2 regions of the Lactobacillus sp. UBA5813 genome follow, and region 1 is predicted to be linked to the other one. Evidence: predicted binding sites of a transcription regulator. Region 1 holds the regulator's gene; the other holds the start of a gene.

Region 1 (8,584 bases):
TTTAGCCAGTGCTTCAAATGCCTTTATCATTGGTTTCAACGTTCGTTCAACTGCAACGGCAAAATCACAAGCTGATACTGATGGCGTTGACATTCGCTTGTACAGTGTCATTTACAAGGCAATTGATGACGTAACTGCCGCTATGAAGGGTATGCTTGAACCAACTTATGAAGAAAAGGTCATTGGTAACCTTACTGTTCGTGAAACTTGGAAAGTTTCTAAAGTTGGTACAATTGCTGGTTCCTTCGTTGATAAGGGTGTTGTCAAGAATGATTCCAAGATTAGAGTTATTCGTGATGGCATTGTTAAGTATGACGGTGAAATTGCTTCACTTAAGCGTTACAAAGATGACGCCAAGGAAGTTAAGCAAGGAAACGATTGTGGTTTAACAATCAAGGACTACAACGATATTAAAGTCGGTGACGAATTCGAAGTTTACGAAATGCAACAAGTTGAACCTAAGTAATTTTTAGGGAGGACAAAATGAAACATAGAATTGGTCGAGTTGAAGGAGAAATTCTTCGCGAACTAACTAAGATCTTGCAAAAGAACATTCGTGACCCCCGTCTTAGTGAAGTTACAATCACTGCGGTTGAATGTACGAATGATTTATCATATGCAACTGTTTACTACAGCCTTTTGACTGAAGATCCAGAAAAAGAGCAAGAAGTTGCTGAAGGCTTAGAGAAAGCTAAGGGCATGATGCGTCATTTACTTGGACAAGTACTGACTGTCTACAAAGTGCCTGAACTTATCTTTAAACGTGATAATTCAGTCAAATACGGTTCAAAGATTGACCGTTTGATTGCTGAAGTTAAAAAGCAAGATGCTGAGCGGAACAAATAATAAAGAAGCGCCGTTAGGCGCTTTTTTTCTTGGAAAAGGGTAAACAATGTTAAACGGAATTTTAGTAATCGATAAAGATCAGGGGATGACCAGTGCCGATGTTGTCTATCATTTGCGCAAGGCCCTGCACATTAAAAAGATCGGTCATGCGGGAACTTTAGATCCAGAAGTAACCGGCGTTTTGCCAATTGCCATTGGACAGGCCACCAAGTTGATCGAGTTGATGCATACCAGACCAAAAACTTATCAAGGAACAGGCCTGTTTGGCTACTGTACTGATTCATATGATACCGATGGTAAGATTTTGCAAGAAAAGAAGTTGGAAAGACCATTTAGCAAAGAGCAAATTCAAGCTGCAATGAATAGCTTTTTAGGTGAAATCGAGCAAGTGCCACCAATTTATTCAGCTGTCAAAGTTAACGGTAAACACTTATATGAATATGCTCGCGAAGGCATAGAAGTTGAAAGACCGAAAAGAACCGTTAAGATAGACAGATATCAATTGCTGAATCAGCCGCTGTTTGATCAAGAAAAAGGCCAGGAAAGCTTTGATTTTGAAGTCAAATGCAGCAAAGGCACTTATGTCAGAAGCTTGGTTAATGATTTAGGCGCAAAATTAGAGGAACCAGCTGTTATGACTTATCTTAGAAGGACAGGCAGTTCTGGTTTTGATCTCAGTCAGGCGGTAAAATTATCTAAGATTGAGTCCGACCCCGAAAATGCAAGCAAGCTGATTCAGCCGATTGATGCCTTTTTTAAAGATTACGAGACAATTGACTTATCTTTTGGCAAATGGCTTAAAGTCAAAAATGGGGCAACAATTGAATTAAAGACTGATGCAAAAAAAGTGGCTTTACGCTACAATGGAAAAGTCAAGGCAATATATCAACAAACTACGCATGGCTATCGACCTGATTTAATGTTATTGGCGAATGAATAAAAGTAGGAGGCCATCTTGAAAGTTGTAAATTTAACTTATCCGGTAGAAGACAAGATTGCTAAAAGTAAAATCGTGCTTGCGCTGGGCTTTTTTGATGGCGTGCATTTAGGACATCAGCATCTGATTAACGTTGCTAAAAATATTGCGGAAGAAAAACACTTGCCATTAGCGGTAATGACTTTTGACCGTCATCCGGTGGAGGTGTATGCTGATGATCATGCTTTTCAATACATCGATACCGTTGATGAAAAAGCAGAAAAGATGGCCAAGTTAGGTGTTGACTACTTTTTAATCATGAAATTTACGAAGCAATTTTCTCAAATTTCAGGACAAGACTTTGTCGATCATGTATTGGTAGCGTTAAATGCTGAAACGGTTGTTGCCGGTTTTGATTATACTTATGGTCCTAAAGACGTTGACAATATGGATAATTTGCCTGTCTTTGCTAAAAAGCGCTTTGAAATCATAAAGGTGCCAAAACAAACTTTTGATGGCAAAAAGATCGGCTCAACTGAAATCCGCAAGGCCATTGATGAAGGCAAAATGGAATTGGCCTATGATCTATTGGGTCACCATTACGTGATGAGTGGAATTATTGGTCATGGTAAACGCAATGGTCATAAGTTGGGCTTTCCAACTGCAAATTTAGTCTGGCAGAATAAAAAGGCAATTCCCAAAATTGGAGTTTATGCTACCAGAACGAAAGTTAACGGCCAATGGTACGAATCAATGACGAGTGTTGGCTATAATGTGACAATCGGACAAGAAAAGCGCATCTATATTGAATCGAATATTTTTAACTTTGATGAAGATGTGTATGGCAAACCGATGGAAATCAAATGGTATAAATACACTCGGGGTGAAATCAAATTCAATAGTTTGGCCGCTTTGAAGAAGCAGCTCAAGAAGGATCAAACCGAAATTAAAGCTTATTTTGCAAATCATCTTGATAAATAATTGATAAGGTGGTATATTTAACACATCAATTGAAATTTAATTTTAGAAAGAAGGATCGCCGTTGCGTCTTTAATCTTGCAATCAAAACATAGTTGAATTTAATTCTTTTAATTAAGGAGATACTATGCACTTTTGGCAAGATTAAAGGTAGACGGGATGCTTCTTTTTTTCATACGAAAAGAATGAGAGAGTCTGTGCTTGCTGGAAGTGCAGACTCTCTTTTTGCGTGAGATGATTTGATGAGCACAATAAAGATTACAAAACTCTCTTTTAGATATGAAGATTCCAGTGACAATATTTTTTATGACTTAAATCTGAATTTGGATAGCAGTTGGAAATTAGGTTTAGTAGGTCGAAATGGAAGAGGCAAGACTACTTTTTTGAATTTGCTGAGAGGTAAACTGAAAGGTTTAGGTCAGATTCAAAGCAAGCTCAGTTTTTCATATTTTCCTGTTGAAATAAATAATCCTGACAATATTACTTTGTATGAATTACAAGATCAAACCTCTTTTGAACAGTGGGAACTTAAACGTGAATTAAACTTGATGGATGCTGATCCCAATCTGCTTTGGCAACCTTTTGATACTTTAAGCGGTGGCGAACAGACCAAGGTATTACTCGCTTTGTCATTTACTAATAAGGATGCTTTTCCATTAATCGATGAGCCAACTGATCATTTGGATGAGGATAGCCGCGAGCAGGTTGTCCAATATCTTAAGAAGCATGATAAGGGTTATATCGTTGTTAGCCACGACCGTGATTTCTTGAATCAGGTGACCGACCATATCTTGGCTATTGAAAATACCGAAATTCATTTATATCAGGGTAATTATGCTGCTTATGAGGATACGAAAAATAAGCGCGATGAATTTAACCGTGAAAAGAATGCCAAGCTGAAAGGCAAAATCAAATCTTTAAATAATAAGAGCGTTCAGTTTAATAATTGGTCAGATAGTATCGAAGCCCAAAAGTACTGTGGAATGAAAACACAACACATTCTTAATAGAAGAACAAGACTGAACAAAGGAGCAATTGGTCATGCTGCAGAAAAAATGATGCGTAAAGCTAAAAATGTTGAGCACCGAATGGACAAAGCACTTAATGAGAAAAAAGGCCTCATGACCAACATCGAAGATGTGCCAGACTTAACAATGAATTTTCATCCGAATTATCATCAAATTTTGTTAGAAACACAGCATCTAAATTTAGAAATCCAAGGAAAGAAGCTTTTCCAGGATTTAAACTTGGTAGTCCAAAATCATTGTGTAGTTTCGCTTGAAGGCAAAAATGGCTCAGGTAAATCAACGTTTTTAAAACTGCTACTGGGACAGGCAAGGGACGTCAGTTATCAAGGCAAGTTTGAGCTTACAAACGGCCTATCGATTTCGTATTTGCCACAGGATTTTACTGAGTATACTGGGACTTTGAAAGAATTTGCGAATAAGCAAAAAATTTCTTATGAAGAGCTGCTAAATAATCTCAAGAAGATGGGTTTTCCAAGAGAAAGTTTTTCTACCAAGATTGAAGAGATGAGCATGGGTCAGCAAAAGCGTGTTGCGATAGCTAAATCATTAGTTGAACCAGCTGACTTATATTTATGGGATGAACCGGCAAATTATCTTGACGTTTTTAATCAGGATCAATTGATTAAACTGCTTAAGGAAAATAAGCCAGCTATGCTATTGGTTGAACACGACCAGTACTTTATTCAGCAGGTGACAGGCCGTCGGATTCATCTTAAAACTTTAACTTATAAAAAAGTCTAAAGAAAATTAGCACTCGTGTTGCAATACTGCTAGTTTTTAGTATAATATAATTTGTTAGCACCTGAGAGATACGAGTGCTAAAAGTGAGGGCGATGTTTATGTTGACCGAGCGTCAAGAATTAATACTAAAAACAATCATTCAGGATTTCACGCGTACTAACGAACCTGTCGGTTCAAAAACCGTGATGACACAGCTACCAATCAAAGTATCAAGTGCCACGATTAGAAACGAAATGGCAGTACTGGAAGACCAAGGCTTAATTGAAAAAACGCACTCTTCCAGCGGCCGGATTCCTTCTAGTGATGGTTATCGTTATTATCTTGATAATTTGGTTGTACCGTTGCAGCTTTCTGAATCAGTTTACAATCAAATAGTTGATCAATTAGATCGACCATTTCATCAAGTCAATGAAATTATGCAGGAAGCAGCAAAAATCCTTTCAGATTTGACCAATTACACTGCTTTTGCAGAAGGACCGGAAAGTCACGATGTAACGATTACGGGCTTTAGAATAGTGCCTCTTTCTAATCGTCAAATTATGGCGATCTTGGTCACCAGCGATGGCAATGTACAAAATCAGATTTATGCTTTACCGCACAATGTTCATGGCGATGAAATTGAAAAAGCAGTCAGAATGATCAATGATCAGCTAGTTGGCAAAAGATTGAAAGAAGTAACGCCAAGCTTGCTGAAGGCTTTGTCTTCAAAGAGCGTTGGTGGTGAGCATGCCGGCGAACTATTATCATTAGTTGAAGATGTGATCAAAGATGCAGCCAGCGAGCAAATGTATGTCGATGGCCGAATTAATCTTTTGAATAATGCTTCTGAAAATGATGTTAAAGATTTGCGTTCGCTATATGAATTAGTTGATCACAATGATCTGATCTCTGAATTATTAAATTGCAGTCCAGAAAAGGACAGCAAATATCCGGTTCAAGTAAGACTGGGTTCAGAACTTCCAGATGAATTGATTAAAAATTATAGTTTGCTGACTGCAGAATACAGCGTTGGTGATCACGGCAAAGGCACAATCGCTTTACTGGGACCAACCAATATGCCATATTCACAAATGATCGGTTTGCTTGAATACTTTAGAAACGAGCTAGCCAAGAAATTGCTCGATTATTATGGAAAATTTCAATAGACAATAAAGGAGGTTAGCCGTGAGTAAAGAAGAATTTCCAAGTGAAAAGAACTTGGATAAGGATAAAGAAGTTCCTAAAAAGGCTAAGACTGAAGATAAGAAGAAAAAGGGCGAAGCAAAGAAGGCCGATGATAATGCTAAAAAGCTAGAAGCTGAAATTGCTGCCTTGAAAGAAAAGAATAAGGAACTTGAAGATAAATACCTGCGTAGCGTAGCTGAGATTCAAAATGCTCAAAACCGCTATTCAAAGGAAAGAGCTCAACTTATCAAGTATGAATCACAAAGCTTGGCAAAAGATGTTTTGCCAGCCATGGACAATTTGGAAAGAGCATTAAGCGTAAAAGCTGACGATGCTGCTTCTAAGCAACTCCAAAAGGGTGTTCAAATGACTTTGGATTCACTTGTCAAAGCCATGAAAGCCCATGGCATCGTTGAGATCGATGCTGAAGGCGTAGAATTTGATCCGACATTGCATCAAGCTGTTCAAACAGTTGCTGCTAAAGATGATGATCAAAAAGGCCACGTTGTTCAGGTTTTACAAAAAGGATATCAATATAAAGACCGTACACTTAGACCAGCAATGGTTGTAGTTGCACAATAGAAGAGAGGAGTTTAACTTATGTCAAAAGTTATTGGTATTGACTTAGGTACTACCAACTCAGCAGTTGCAGTACTTGAAGGTAAAGAACCAAAAATTATCACTAATCCAGAAGGTAACCGTACTACTCCTTCTGTAGTTGCATTTAAGAATGGCGATATTCAAGTTGGTGACGTTGCAAAGCGTCAAGCAATTACCAACCCAAACACTATTGTTTCAATTAAGCGTCACATGGGTGAAGCTGATTACAAAGTTAAGGTTGGCGACAAGGAATACACTCCACAAGAAATCTCAGCCTTTATTTTGCAATACATCAAGAAGTTCTCAGAAGACTACTTGGGTGAAAAAGTAACAGACGCTGTTATTACTGTTCCTGCTTACTTTAACGATGCACAACGTCAAGCTACTAAGGATGCTGGTAAGATCGCTGGCTTGAACGTTAAGAGAATTATCAACGAACCAACTGCTTCAGCTTTAGCCTTTGGCCTTAACAAGGACCAAGATGAAAAAGTTTTGGTTTACGACCTTGGTGGTGGTACTTTCGATGTTTCCATCCTTCAATTAGGTGACGGTGTCTTCCAAGTATTGTCAACTAACGGTGATACTCACCTTGGTGGTGATGACTTTGATAAAGCCATCATGGATTGGTTGATCCAAAACTTTAAGGATGAAAATGGCGTTGACTTGTCTAAGGATAAGATGGCAATGCAACGTTTAAAGGATGCCGCAGAAAAGGCTAAGAAGGACTTGTCAGGCGTATCATCAACTCACATTTCTCTTCCATTCATTTCTGCCGGTGAATCAGGTCCACTTCACCTTGAAGCTGATTTAACTCGTGCTAAGTTTGATGAATTGACTGATGACTTGGTACAAAAGACCAAGATCCCATTTGACAACGCTTTAAAGGATGCCGGCTTGACTGTAAATGACATCGACAAGGTTATCTTAAACGGTGGTTCAACTCGTATTCCAGCCGTTCAAAAAGCTGTTAAGGAATGGTCTGGCAAGGAACCTGACCACTCAATCAACCCTGACGAAGCTGTTGCTTTGGGTGCAGCTATTCAAGGTGGTGTTATCTCAGGTGACGTTAAGGACATCGTTTTGCTTGATGTTACTCCATTGTCACTTGGTATTGAAACCATGGGTGGCGTCTTTACTAAGTTAATTGATAGAAACACTACTATTCCAACTTCAAAGAGTCAAATCTTCTCAACTGCAGCAGATAACCAACAAGCCGTAGATATTCACGTACTTCAAGGTGAACGTCCAATGGCAGCAGATGACAAGACGCTTGGCCGCTTTGAATTAACTGACATTCCACCTGCACCACGTGGTGTTCCTCAAATTCAAGTTACCTTCGATATCGACAAGAACGGTATCGTAAATGTATCTGCTAAGGATATGGGTACTGGTAAGGAACAAAAGATTACCATTAAGAGTTCATCTGGTTTGTCTGATGAAGAAATCAAGAAGATGCAAAAGGATGCTGAAGAACACGCTGACGAAGATAAGAAGCGTAAGGAAGAAGCAGACCTTAGAAATGAAGTTGATCAATTGATCTTCACTACTGACAAGACTTTGAAAGAAACTAAAGGCAAGTTGTCAGACAGCGACCGCAAACCAGTTGAAGATGCACTTGAAGCATTGAAGAAGGCTCAAAAGGACAACAACTTAGATGAAATGAAAGAAAAGAAAGATGCTTTGTCTAAGGCTGCCCAAGATTTAGCCGTTAAGCTTTACCAACAAAATGGTGGAGCTCAAGGTGCTCAAGGTCAAGCAGGGCCACAAGCAGGTCCTCAAGGCCCACAAGGTGGCAATCCAAATGGTGGCAACAATGGCGGTGCCCAAGATGGTAGTTTCCACAAAGTAGACCCAAATAAGTAAAAGGGTTTATAATTTGAATAGCCTATTAAGAAAAGAACTGCTTAAGGGTAGTTCTTTTCTTTTCAATAGTGAGGAGTTTAAATTTTGGCACAAGAAGATTACTACAAAGTTCTCGGTGTTGATCGAAATGCCAGTGAACAGGAAATTAATAAAGCATATCGTAGATTAGCCAAAAAGTATCACCCAGACCTAAACCATGAACCAGGCGCTGAAGAAAAGTATAAGCAGGTCAATGAAGCCTATGAAGTTTTGCATGATAAGCAAAAGCGGGCACAATATGATCAATTTGGTTCTGCTGGCGTTAACGGTCAAGGTGGCTTTGGGGGTGGTGCTCAAGGTGCTTATAGTGGCCAAGGCTTCGGTGGCTTTAGCGACTTCGGAGATATCTTTAACGATATCTTCGGTGGTGGTGCTGGCCAGCGTCAACAAGTAGATCCAACGGCACCGC
Region 2 (8,584 bases), on a different contig from region 1:
GGCAAGCGGATCAATATTTTGGATACGCCAGGACACCAGGACTTCTCTGAAGATACCTACCGGACCTTGATGGCAGTTGATGCTGCCGTTATGGTAATTGACTCAGCTAAGGGTATCGAGCCACAGACTAAAAAACTGTTTAAAGTTGTTAAACAGCGTGGTATTCCAATTTTTACCTTTATGAACAAGCTCGATCGTGATGGCCGACCACCTTTGGATTTGATTGCTGAACTTGAAGATCTGCTTGGCATCGAAGGAGTAGCAATGGACTGGCCAATCGGCTCAGGACAAACACTTAAGGGCCTTTATGATATCGCTAATAACCGAGTAGAGCTGTATCACAAGGACGGTGCCGATCGTTTTATTGCCCTAGATAAAGATGGAAAATTGCCAGATAGCGAACCATTAAGTCAAGATCAGCAATTCCAAGAAACTTTAGATGAAATTGATTTGATTAAGGAAGCTGGCAATAAGTTCGATCGTGAAAAGATTGCATTAGGCGATCAAACGCCAGTCTTCTTCGGCTCAGCTTTAACTAATTTTGGGGTTGAAACTTTCTTAAACAGTTTCGTAAACTTAGCTCCAGCTCCAGAGAGCCATACGGTAAACGAGGATGAAGAATTAGAACCTGATGATCCACAGTTTTCAGGCTTCGTCTTTAAGATACAGGCTAATATGAATCCGCATCACCGCGATCGAATTGCTTTTGTTCGTGTCGGCAGCGGCGAGTTTAAGAAGGGCTTGGATGTAACTTTAGCTAGAACGGGTAAGCCAATTCGCTTAAATAACGCAACTGAATTCATGTCCAGTGAACGAGTACAAGTTAGCGATGCGGTAGCTGGTGATATTGTTGGTTTATATGACACTGGCAATTTCCAGATTGGCGATAGTATTTATTCTGGAAAGCGTAAAATTGTTTATCCACCATTGCCGGAATTTACACCTGAATTATTCATGCGTGTAACTGCCAAAAACGTGATGAAGCAAAAATCTTTCCACAAAGGGATGAATCAACTGGTTCAAGAAGGAACAATTCAGCTTTATCGTAATTATCAGACGGATGAATATATTCTTGGGGCAGTTGGTCAATTGCAATTTGAAGTTTTTAAATTCAGAATGCAAAATGAATATAATTCTGAAGTTGAAATGACAAGTATTGGTCACCGTGTTGCTCGTTGGATTGATCCGGATCAATTGGATCCATCAATGTCTAACATGCGTAATTTGCTAGTTAAGGACCGATATGGCAATCCTTTATTCCTGTTTGAAAATAAATTTGCCGAAAGATTCTTTAAGGATAAATATCCAGATGTTAAACTAACAGAAAAATTATAGGAAAGAAAAAACCTGGAAGCTCAGCTTCCAGGTTTTTGCATTTATTTATCGATATGAATTTCGATAACATGCCGACTTTTGTCTACGGTTAATGTATAACTGACGTTTGGGTCTTTAACTAACCGATTGATCACAAATTCAACTTCTTTTTCAAGGATGCGACGATCGTGGTTTTCCAAAGCAATACCGATTGAATCTTGGCTCTCTGTGTAGATAACCGAAGTATTTCCTAAAGAGTAAACCTTTACATAAGTTGCATCAGTAGTATTAAGCTGACTGTGAACTAATTCTGCATAACTGTTGGTTACATCTATTAAATGCATGGATTTCACCCGTTTCTGTTCAAACTTTCATCATCTATAGTATAAACTAATTTTGATACTTTATTTACAAAAATACATGAAAAAAAGGAGAACAATCTGTTCTCCTTTTTTACGCGTTAAAGTGCCTTTTTACTTATCTTCGGCAGCTTGATCTTCATCACTGATAACAATCTTGTTGTCTTTGACATCTGCCAAAAGATTCTTGCTGCTTGGATGATCAAGCTTGAATTCGGCAACATTGTCTTCGATTTCTTCTTGGATGGTTCTGCGAAGCGGACGAGCACCCATAGTAGGATTGAAGCCATCGTCAACAAGCTTTTCCTTTGCCTTGTCAGTGACATCAATATGCAAGCCTTGATCCTTAACCATGTTGTTGGTGTTGTTGAGCATCAAGTTGACGATTTTGATCAAGTCCTTCTTAGTTAATTTATTAAATTCAATGACATCATCAAGCCGGTTCAAAAACTCTGGCTTGAAGTATTGCGTCATTGCGCTTCTCGCAGAATCTTGATCTTCATCACTGTTTTCAGCAGCAAAACCAACACTGGCAGTACTGATTCCTTGACCAGCATTAGAGGTCATGATGATGATTGTATCTTTAAAGGAAACAGTTCTGCCTTGTGAGTCGGTTAAACGACCATCGTCAAGAATTTGCAAGAAGAGGTTCATGACATCAGGATTTGCCTTTTCAATTTCATCAAGCAAAATCAAGCTATATGGATTGTGCCGAACTTGTTCAGTTAATTGACCAGCTTCTTCGTAGCCTACATAACCAGGAGCTGAACCGATCAATTTAGAAACTGAATATTGTTCCATGTATTCGGACATGTCGAAACGAATCATCGCATCTTCAGAACCAAACATTTGCTTAGCAAGTTGTTTGGCAAGTTCAGTCTTCCCAACACCAGTAGGTCCTACGAAGAGGAAGGAGCCGATTGGTCTGCCGGACTTGTTGAAACCAATTCTGTTACGACGAATTGCCCGAGCAACTTGATCAACGGCCTCGTCTTGTCCGATAACTTTACTCTTCAAATCACTGGCCAAGTTTTTCAATTGGTTTTCTTCTTGCTTTTGAATATCGCCAACTGGAATGTTAGTCTTTTCCTCAACAATCTTGTCCATGATCTTATCAGTAATGATAGGAGCTTTATCAGGGTCAACCTTTTGATCCTTCATCTTGTCATACTTTTCGATTTGATCGCGGTAGTAGGCAGCCTTTTCATAATCTTCATTCTTTAAAGCTTCTTGCTTTAATTCTTCTGCTACTTTAATTCTTTCCTTCATCTTATCTTGATCAATGTAAGGAATAGTCAAATTCATTCTTGAACCAGCTTCATCAAGAAGGTCAATGGCTTTGTCTGGCAAGAAACGGTCTTGAATGTAGCGAGCAGAAAGCTTGACAGCTGCTTCAATGGCCTTATCGGTATATTTAACGTGGTGATAATCTTCGTAGCGCTTTTGAATGCCTTTTAAGATTCTGATCGTTTCATCAATTGAAGGCTCTTTAACTTCTACAGGTTGGAAACGACGTGCCAAAGCAGAATCCTTTTCAATTTCACGGTATTCTTTAATCGTAGTTGCACCAACTAATTGTAGTTCGCCACGAGCTAAAGCTGGCTTAATAATGTTGCCGGCATCCATTCCGCCTTCAGCATTACCTGCACCAACGATTTCATGAATTTCATCAATGAAGAGAATAACATCTTTTCTAGATTCCAATTCTTTGATTAATTGTTCCATTCTTTGTTCGAATTGACCACGAAAGCCAGTTCCTTGTACTAATGAAACAACATTTAATGAAATAATTTTCTTATCTTGCAATTTAGCAGGGACGGAACCATCAACAATTTGTTGAGCTAATCCTTCAACAACAGCGGTCTTACCGACACCGGCTTCACCGATTAAAACAGGGTTGTTTTTGGTTCTTCTGTTTAAAATCTCAATAACACGTGAAATTTCTTGATCACGTCCGATTACTGGGTCAATTTTTCCTTTTTTAGCAAGGGCAGTAAGATCAGTACCATATTGATCAAGCAGAGAACGACCACCGTTTCCGGCATTTCCACCGCCCATTTGCATTTCGGGTCCTTGATTATTCATATTATTATTGTTTGCGGCATTTGAGTTATTGCCATTAATGGCATTGAATAGGTCATCAAAGTCGCCAAAGAATTCATTATTATCGTTATTCATATTGATATTACCTAAATTACTTAAATTTCCTTGTTCATTTCTTAATTCTTGATAACAGTGTTGACATAAATCAATTTCACGGCTCTGACCATTTACCTTTGCATAAAGATGGATGGAGGCTAGCCGCTTGTGACAGTTTTGACAAAGCAATAATATTACCGCCTTTCGCTTTAAACATACACAAATTGTAAAATTAGCACTCTTTAAAGTCAAGTGCTAAGCATTACAATCGAATATTAAAAAAGAAAAATATACCTTATTAATAAAGAAAGTGATTTTTACCTGAAAATAAGATTATTGCATTAGTCATTTTGAATGAAGTAGAATAAAAAGGTCGGAAATTATAAACTCAAGATTGAGAGCGGTGATGTAAATGGACTATCAAAAGATTCTTGACCAAATAGTCAGCGGCGAATTGAAAGAATATAAAGTAGAGCCAAAAGATGCTTTCGACTTTCAAGCAGCATTGCGAAACTATGGAAAAAGACAAAATATTACTGGTCGTGCTGAAAGAGGCGGTACAATTATATATACCGCCAACAAGAGCGATGACTAAATAATGTAAACTGTTACATAATTGTTGTGCTAACGGCAAAAAAATGATAACCTATCATTCGGATGGGTATTTATTACCGATTAATTTGTTTAAAATTAAAGGAGATATTCAAAATGGAAAAACGCGATTTTCACATTATTGCAGAAACTGGTATTCATGCACGTCCAGCTACTTTGTTGGTGCAAGCTGCTTCAAAGTTTGGTTCAGACGTTAACTTGGAATACAACGGCAAGTCTGTAAACTTAAAGTCAATCATGGGTGTTATGTCACTTGGTGTTGGTAAAAACGCTGATGTTACTATCACTGCTGAAGGTGACGATGAAAAAGACGCATTAGACGCAATTGCAGATACTATGAAAAAAGAAGGTTTAGCTGAATAATGACCAAGACTTTAAAAGGAATTGCTGCAAGTGACGGTATTGCTGTTGCTCCAGCTTATCTTCTTGTTGAGCCTGATCTTTCATTCACTAAATATTCAATTAATGATGTTGATTCAGAAGTAAGTCGTTACAAGAAGGCTGTTTCTGATTCAACTGCTGAAGTGGAAAAAATCCGTGATGTAGCTAAGAAGAGTTTAGGTGAAAAAGGAGCTCAAGTTTTTGAGGCTCACTTAATGATTTTGAATGACCCAGAATTCACTGGTGCTATTGAAACTGAAATTAAGAACTCCAGCATTAATGCTGAAGCTGCATTGGACGAAACTGCTCAAAAATTTATCAAGATTTTTGAGGGTATGACTGATAACCCTTATATGCAAGAACGTGCTGCCGATGTACGTGATGTTTCAAAGCGTATCATGGCACACCTTCTTGGTAAGAAGTTACCAAACCCTGCTTCAATTGATCACGAAGTAATCGTTGTTGCTCATGACTTGACTCCAAGTGATACTGCACAACTTAACAAGAAATACGTTAAGGGCTTTGTTACTGATGTTGGTGGTCGTACCGCTCACTCAGCAATCATGGCTCGTTCATTGGAATTGCCAGCCGTAGTTGGTACTGGTTCAATTACCAAAGATATTAAGGATGGTCAAAACATGATCGCTGATGGCTTAGACGGTGTTGCAATCGTTGAACCAAGCGATGACCAAGTTGCTGAATACAAGCAAAAAGGTGAAGACTTCCTTAAACAAAAGGCTGAATGGGCTAAATTGAAGGATGAACCTTCAGTTACTGCTGATGGTAAGAAATTTACTATTGCAGCCAACATTGGTACTCCAAATGATATGCCTGGCGTTCATGAAAACGGTGCTGAAGCTGTTGGTTTGTACAGAACTGAATTCTTGTACATGGATTCTTCAGACTTTCCAACCGAAGATGACCAATTTGAAGCTTACAAGGCTGTTATCGAAGGTATGAAGGGCAAGCAAGTTATCATCAGAACTATGGATATTGGTGGTGACAAGCACCTTGATTACTGGGATTTGCCACAAGAAATGAACCCATTCTTAGGTGTTCGTGCTATTAGACTTTCACTTAAGAACGAGAACATTTTCCGTACGCAATTAAGAGCTTTGCTTCGTGCATCTGCTTACGGCAAGTTGGGTATTATGTTCCCAATGATTGGTACCTTAGCAGAATTACGTCAAGCTAAAGGCATCTTGAATGAAGAAAAAGACAAATTGATCAAGAAGGGCGTTAAGATCGGAGACGACTTACAAGTTGGTATGATGATCGAAGTTCCTGCTGCTGCTATTTTGGCTGATCAATTTGCTAAAGAAGTTGACTTCTTCTCAATTGGTACTAACGACCTTATCCAATACACTATGGCTGCTGACCGTGGTAACGATAACGTTTATTACTTGTACCAACCATGCAACCCATCAGTATTACGCTTGATTAAGCACACTATTGATAGTGCCCACGAAAATGGTATTTGGTGTGGTATGTGTGGTGAAGCTGCTGGTGATAACACCATGTTCCCAATTTTGCTTTCAATGGGACTTGATGAATATTCAATGAGTGCAACTTCAATCTTGAGAATCAGAAGCTTAATGAAAAAGTTAAGTACTGCTGATCTTAAGGAATTAGCTAACAAAGCATGTTATGTTTCAGAAACTGCTGAAGATAACGAAAAGTTGGTTAATGACTTTATGGCAAGGCTTAACAAATAATAAAGCGAAAAGCATTCGAGTTTTATACTCAAATGCTTTTTTTATGTCTTTTTTAAGCTGCTCTTATATAAAAATTCACACTTTCTTCACGAAATCCAGGTATTCTTAGAACATACAATTGATTAAACATAATTTGTTAAAAATAAATTAATTGTGACTTACAAAAAGAAAGTAAATGTGTTATACTTAATAAAACACGAAAAAGCGTATACGATTATTTGTTCTGAGGAGCGTGAAAAAATGGTAGATTTATATGTATCTCCTAGTTGTACTTCATGTCGCAAAGCAAAGGCTTGGCTTGAGAAGCACAACATTCCATACAAGGAAAGAAATATTTTTTCTGAGCCATTAACCAAACGTGAGCTTCTTCAAATCTTGCGCATGACTGAAAATGGAACTGAAGAAATTATTTCGACTCGCTCAAGAGCCTTTCAACAATTGAAAATTAATTTGGATGATTTATCTATTGATAAGTTGCTTGACTTGCTAGAAAAGAATCCAAGTTTATTAAGAAGACCAATTATTATGGATGATCGTCGACTTCAAGTTGGTTACAATGAAGATGAAATTCGTCGTTTCTTGCCTCGTAAGGTTCGTCGTTTAGAACTAGCTGAAGCCCAAAAAATTGCTGATTTATAATTTTTAAGCGCTAGTTTTGATTAACTAACGCTTTTGTTTTATTTAAAAAATATTGTAGTATAGTACTATATAACTAACGAAAAACCGGAGGTGAATTAAATGCAAGTTGAACATATTGATGAAAATACAATTCGTGTTCGAATTGATAAGGAAGAACTTGTCGCACGCGGTTTAAAAGTTTTAGATTTGCTAGGCAATAAAGAAATGATTCAGCATTTCTTCTATTCAATTTTGTCAGAAGTTGATACCGATCACACTTTTGCTAAAGATACGCCTGTTTCTTTTCAAATAATGCCTAATAATAGTGGATTAGATTTGTTAATCAGCAAAGTCAAAAACGCAAATAACAACGATTTGCAAAAAATGCTCGGGGACAATAATCCGCAACCTGAAACAAGTGAAAATCATGATGAACTTAGAAGAAGCTTCTTTGATTTAAATCCTGATGATGATGCAAAAACAGAAGTTGATCCCGTAAGCGTTGAAAATGACAGTTTTGTCTCACCACAGGCCAAAAACGCCTACTGGAAGTTTCAAAGCAGTCATTGCTACCAATTCAAGGATTTAGGCGAAGCCGTTGAATTGGCTGACAGTTTGCATGCCAGTGATCTGGCTTCAAGCCTTTATTTCTTCAAAGGATCTTATTTCATCAAATTATCATTTTTAAATGAAGATTATACTGAATTAAATCCAGCAGATGCTTGGGCAATTGCGAATGAATATGGCATTAAAATCACTGATGATCAAATGAAAATGGTGCAGGATGAAGGCAAATGCATTATTGAACGAGATGCGTTAGGCAATTTGCGTCATTATTTTAAACAACAAAGTCGTTAAAAATTAAGAATTATTAAAGAAGAAAAAGAGCAGAAAAATTCTGCTCTTTTTTTCGTATTTAATAAATGGGTGATTAATTTGTATGCAGCATTACTGAATGAAAAACTTGTTTTAGCCATAGAAGAGGCGGGACTGGTTCGTCTGAAAATAAAAAAATTAAATAGTGACGAATATCGTTGTCCGCATTGTCAAAAAGGGGTGATACTGATTGTCTCCCAATCGAAGGCGGCATTTTTTAAACATTGGATTCACTATCAGGACGGGCAAGGTGAAAAAGAAGAGCATCATAATTCCAAAATGCTGTTAAAAGCAGCCTTTACAGCGGCAGGCTTTCCTGCGCAAACAGAAATTCCGCTCGCTGATGGGCAGCTTAGAGCGGATGTGCTTGTGTCAAGCAAACTCGCACTTGAAGTTCAGTGTGCGCCTCTGTCTGATGCCGAATTTAACAAGCGACATCGGCTATATCAAAAAATTAATGTACTGGATTTGTGGATTGTTGGTAGCCGACATTATTTGAAGCAGCGAATAAAAAAGAAGCAATTGATCTTTTTCCGTGAAAGTCAACGCTGGGGTTGCTACTATTTGGAA

Evidence for each region. The regulator HrcA, encoded in region 1, represses chaperone genes, less so after heat shock. The targets are predictions, from matches to a motif close to TTAGCACTCNNNNNNNNNGAGTGCTAA.
Region 2: a site for HrcA is predicted at 4,045-4,071, ahead of B2008_RS07775 (ATP-dependent Clp protease ATP-binding subunit). Genes of this name have one in related genera too.

Annotation. Positions count from the first base shown of each region.
Region 1 covers NZ_DICZ01000015.1:15,363-23,946, reverse strand. The annotation lists gene infB (translation initiation factor IF-2) at 1-466, shown strand, start outside; gene B2008_RS02805 (ribosome-binding factor A) at 484-846, shown strand; gene truB (tRNA pseudouridine(55) synthase TruB) at 893-1,786, shown strand; gene ribF (riboflavin biosynthesis protein RibF) at 1,802-2,743, shown strand; gene abc-f (ribosomal protection-like ABC-F family protein) at 2,983-4,509, shown strand; gene hrcA (heat-inducible transcriptional repressor HrcA) at 4,608-5,654, shown strand; gene grpE (nucleotide exchange factor GrpE) at 5,674-6,255, shown strand; gene dnaK (molecular chaperone DnaK) at 6,274-8,136, shown strand; gene dnaJ (molecular chaperone DnaJ) at 8,221-8,584, shown strand, end outside.
Region 2 covers NZ_DICZ01000044.1:64,353-72,936, forward strand. The annotation lists gene B2008_RS07765 (peptide chain release factor 3) at 1-1,335, shown strand, start outside; gene B2008_RS07770 (DUF1827 family protein) at 1,377-1,658, opposite strand; gene B2008_RS07775 (ATP-dependent Clp protease ATP-binding subunit) at 1,788-4,001, opposite strand; gene B2008_RS07780 (hypothetical protein) at 4,225-4,407, shown strand; gene B2008_RS07785 (phosphocarrier protein HPr) at 4,521-4,787, shown strand; gene ptsP (phosphoenolpyruvate--protein phosphotransferase) at 4,787-6,520, shown strand; gene spxA (transcriptional regulator SpxA) at 6,761-7,159, shown strand; gene B2008_RS07800 (adaptor protein MecA) at 7,259-7,996, shown strand; gene B2008_RS07805 (competence protein CoiA family protein) at 8,075-8,584, shown strand, end outside.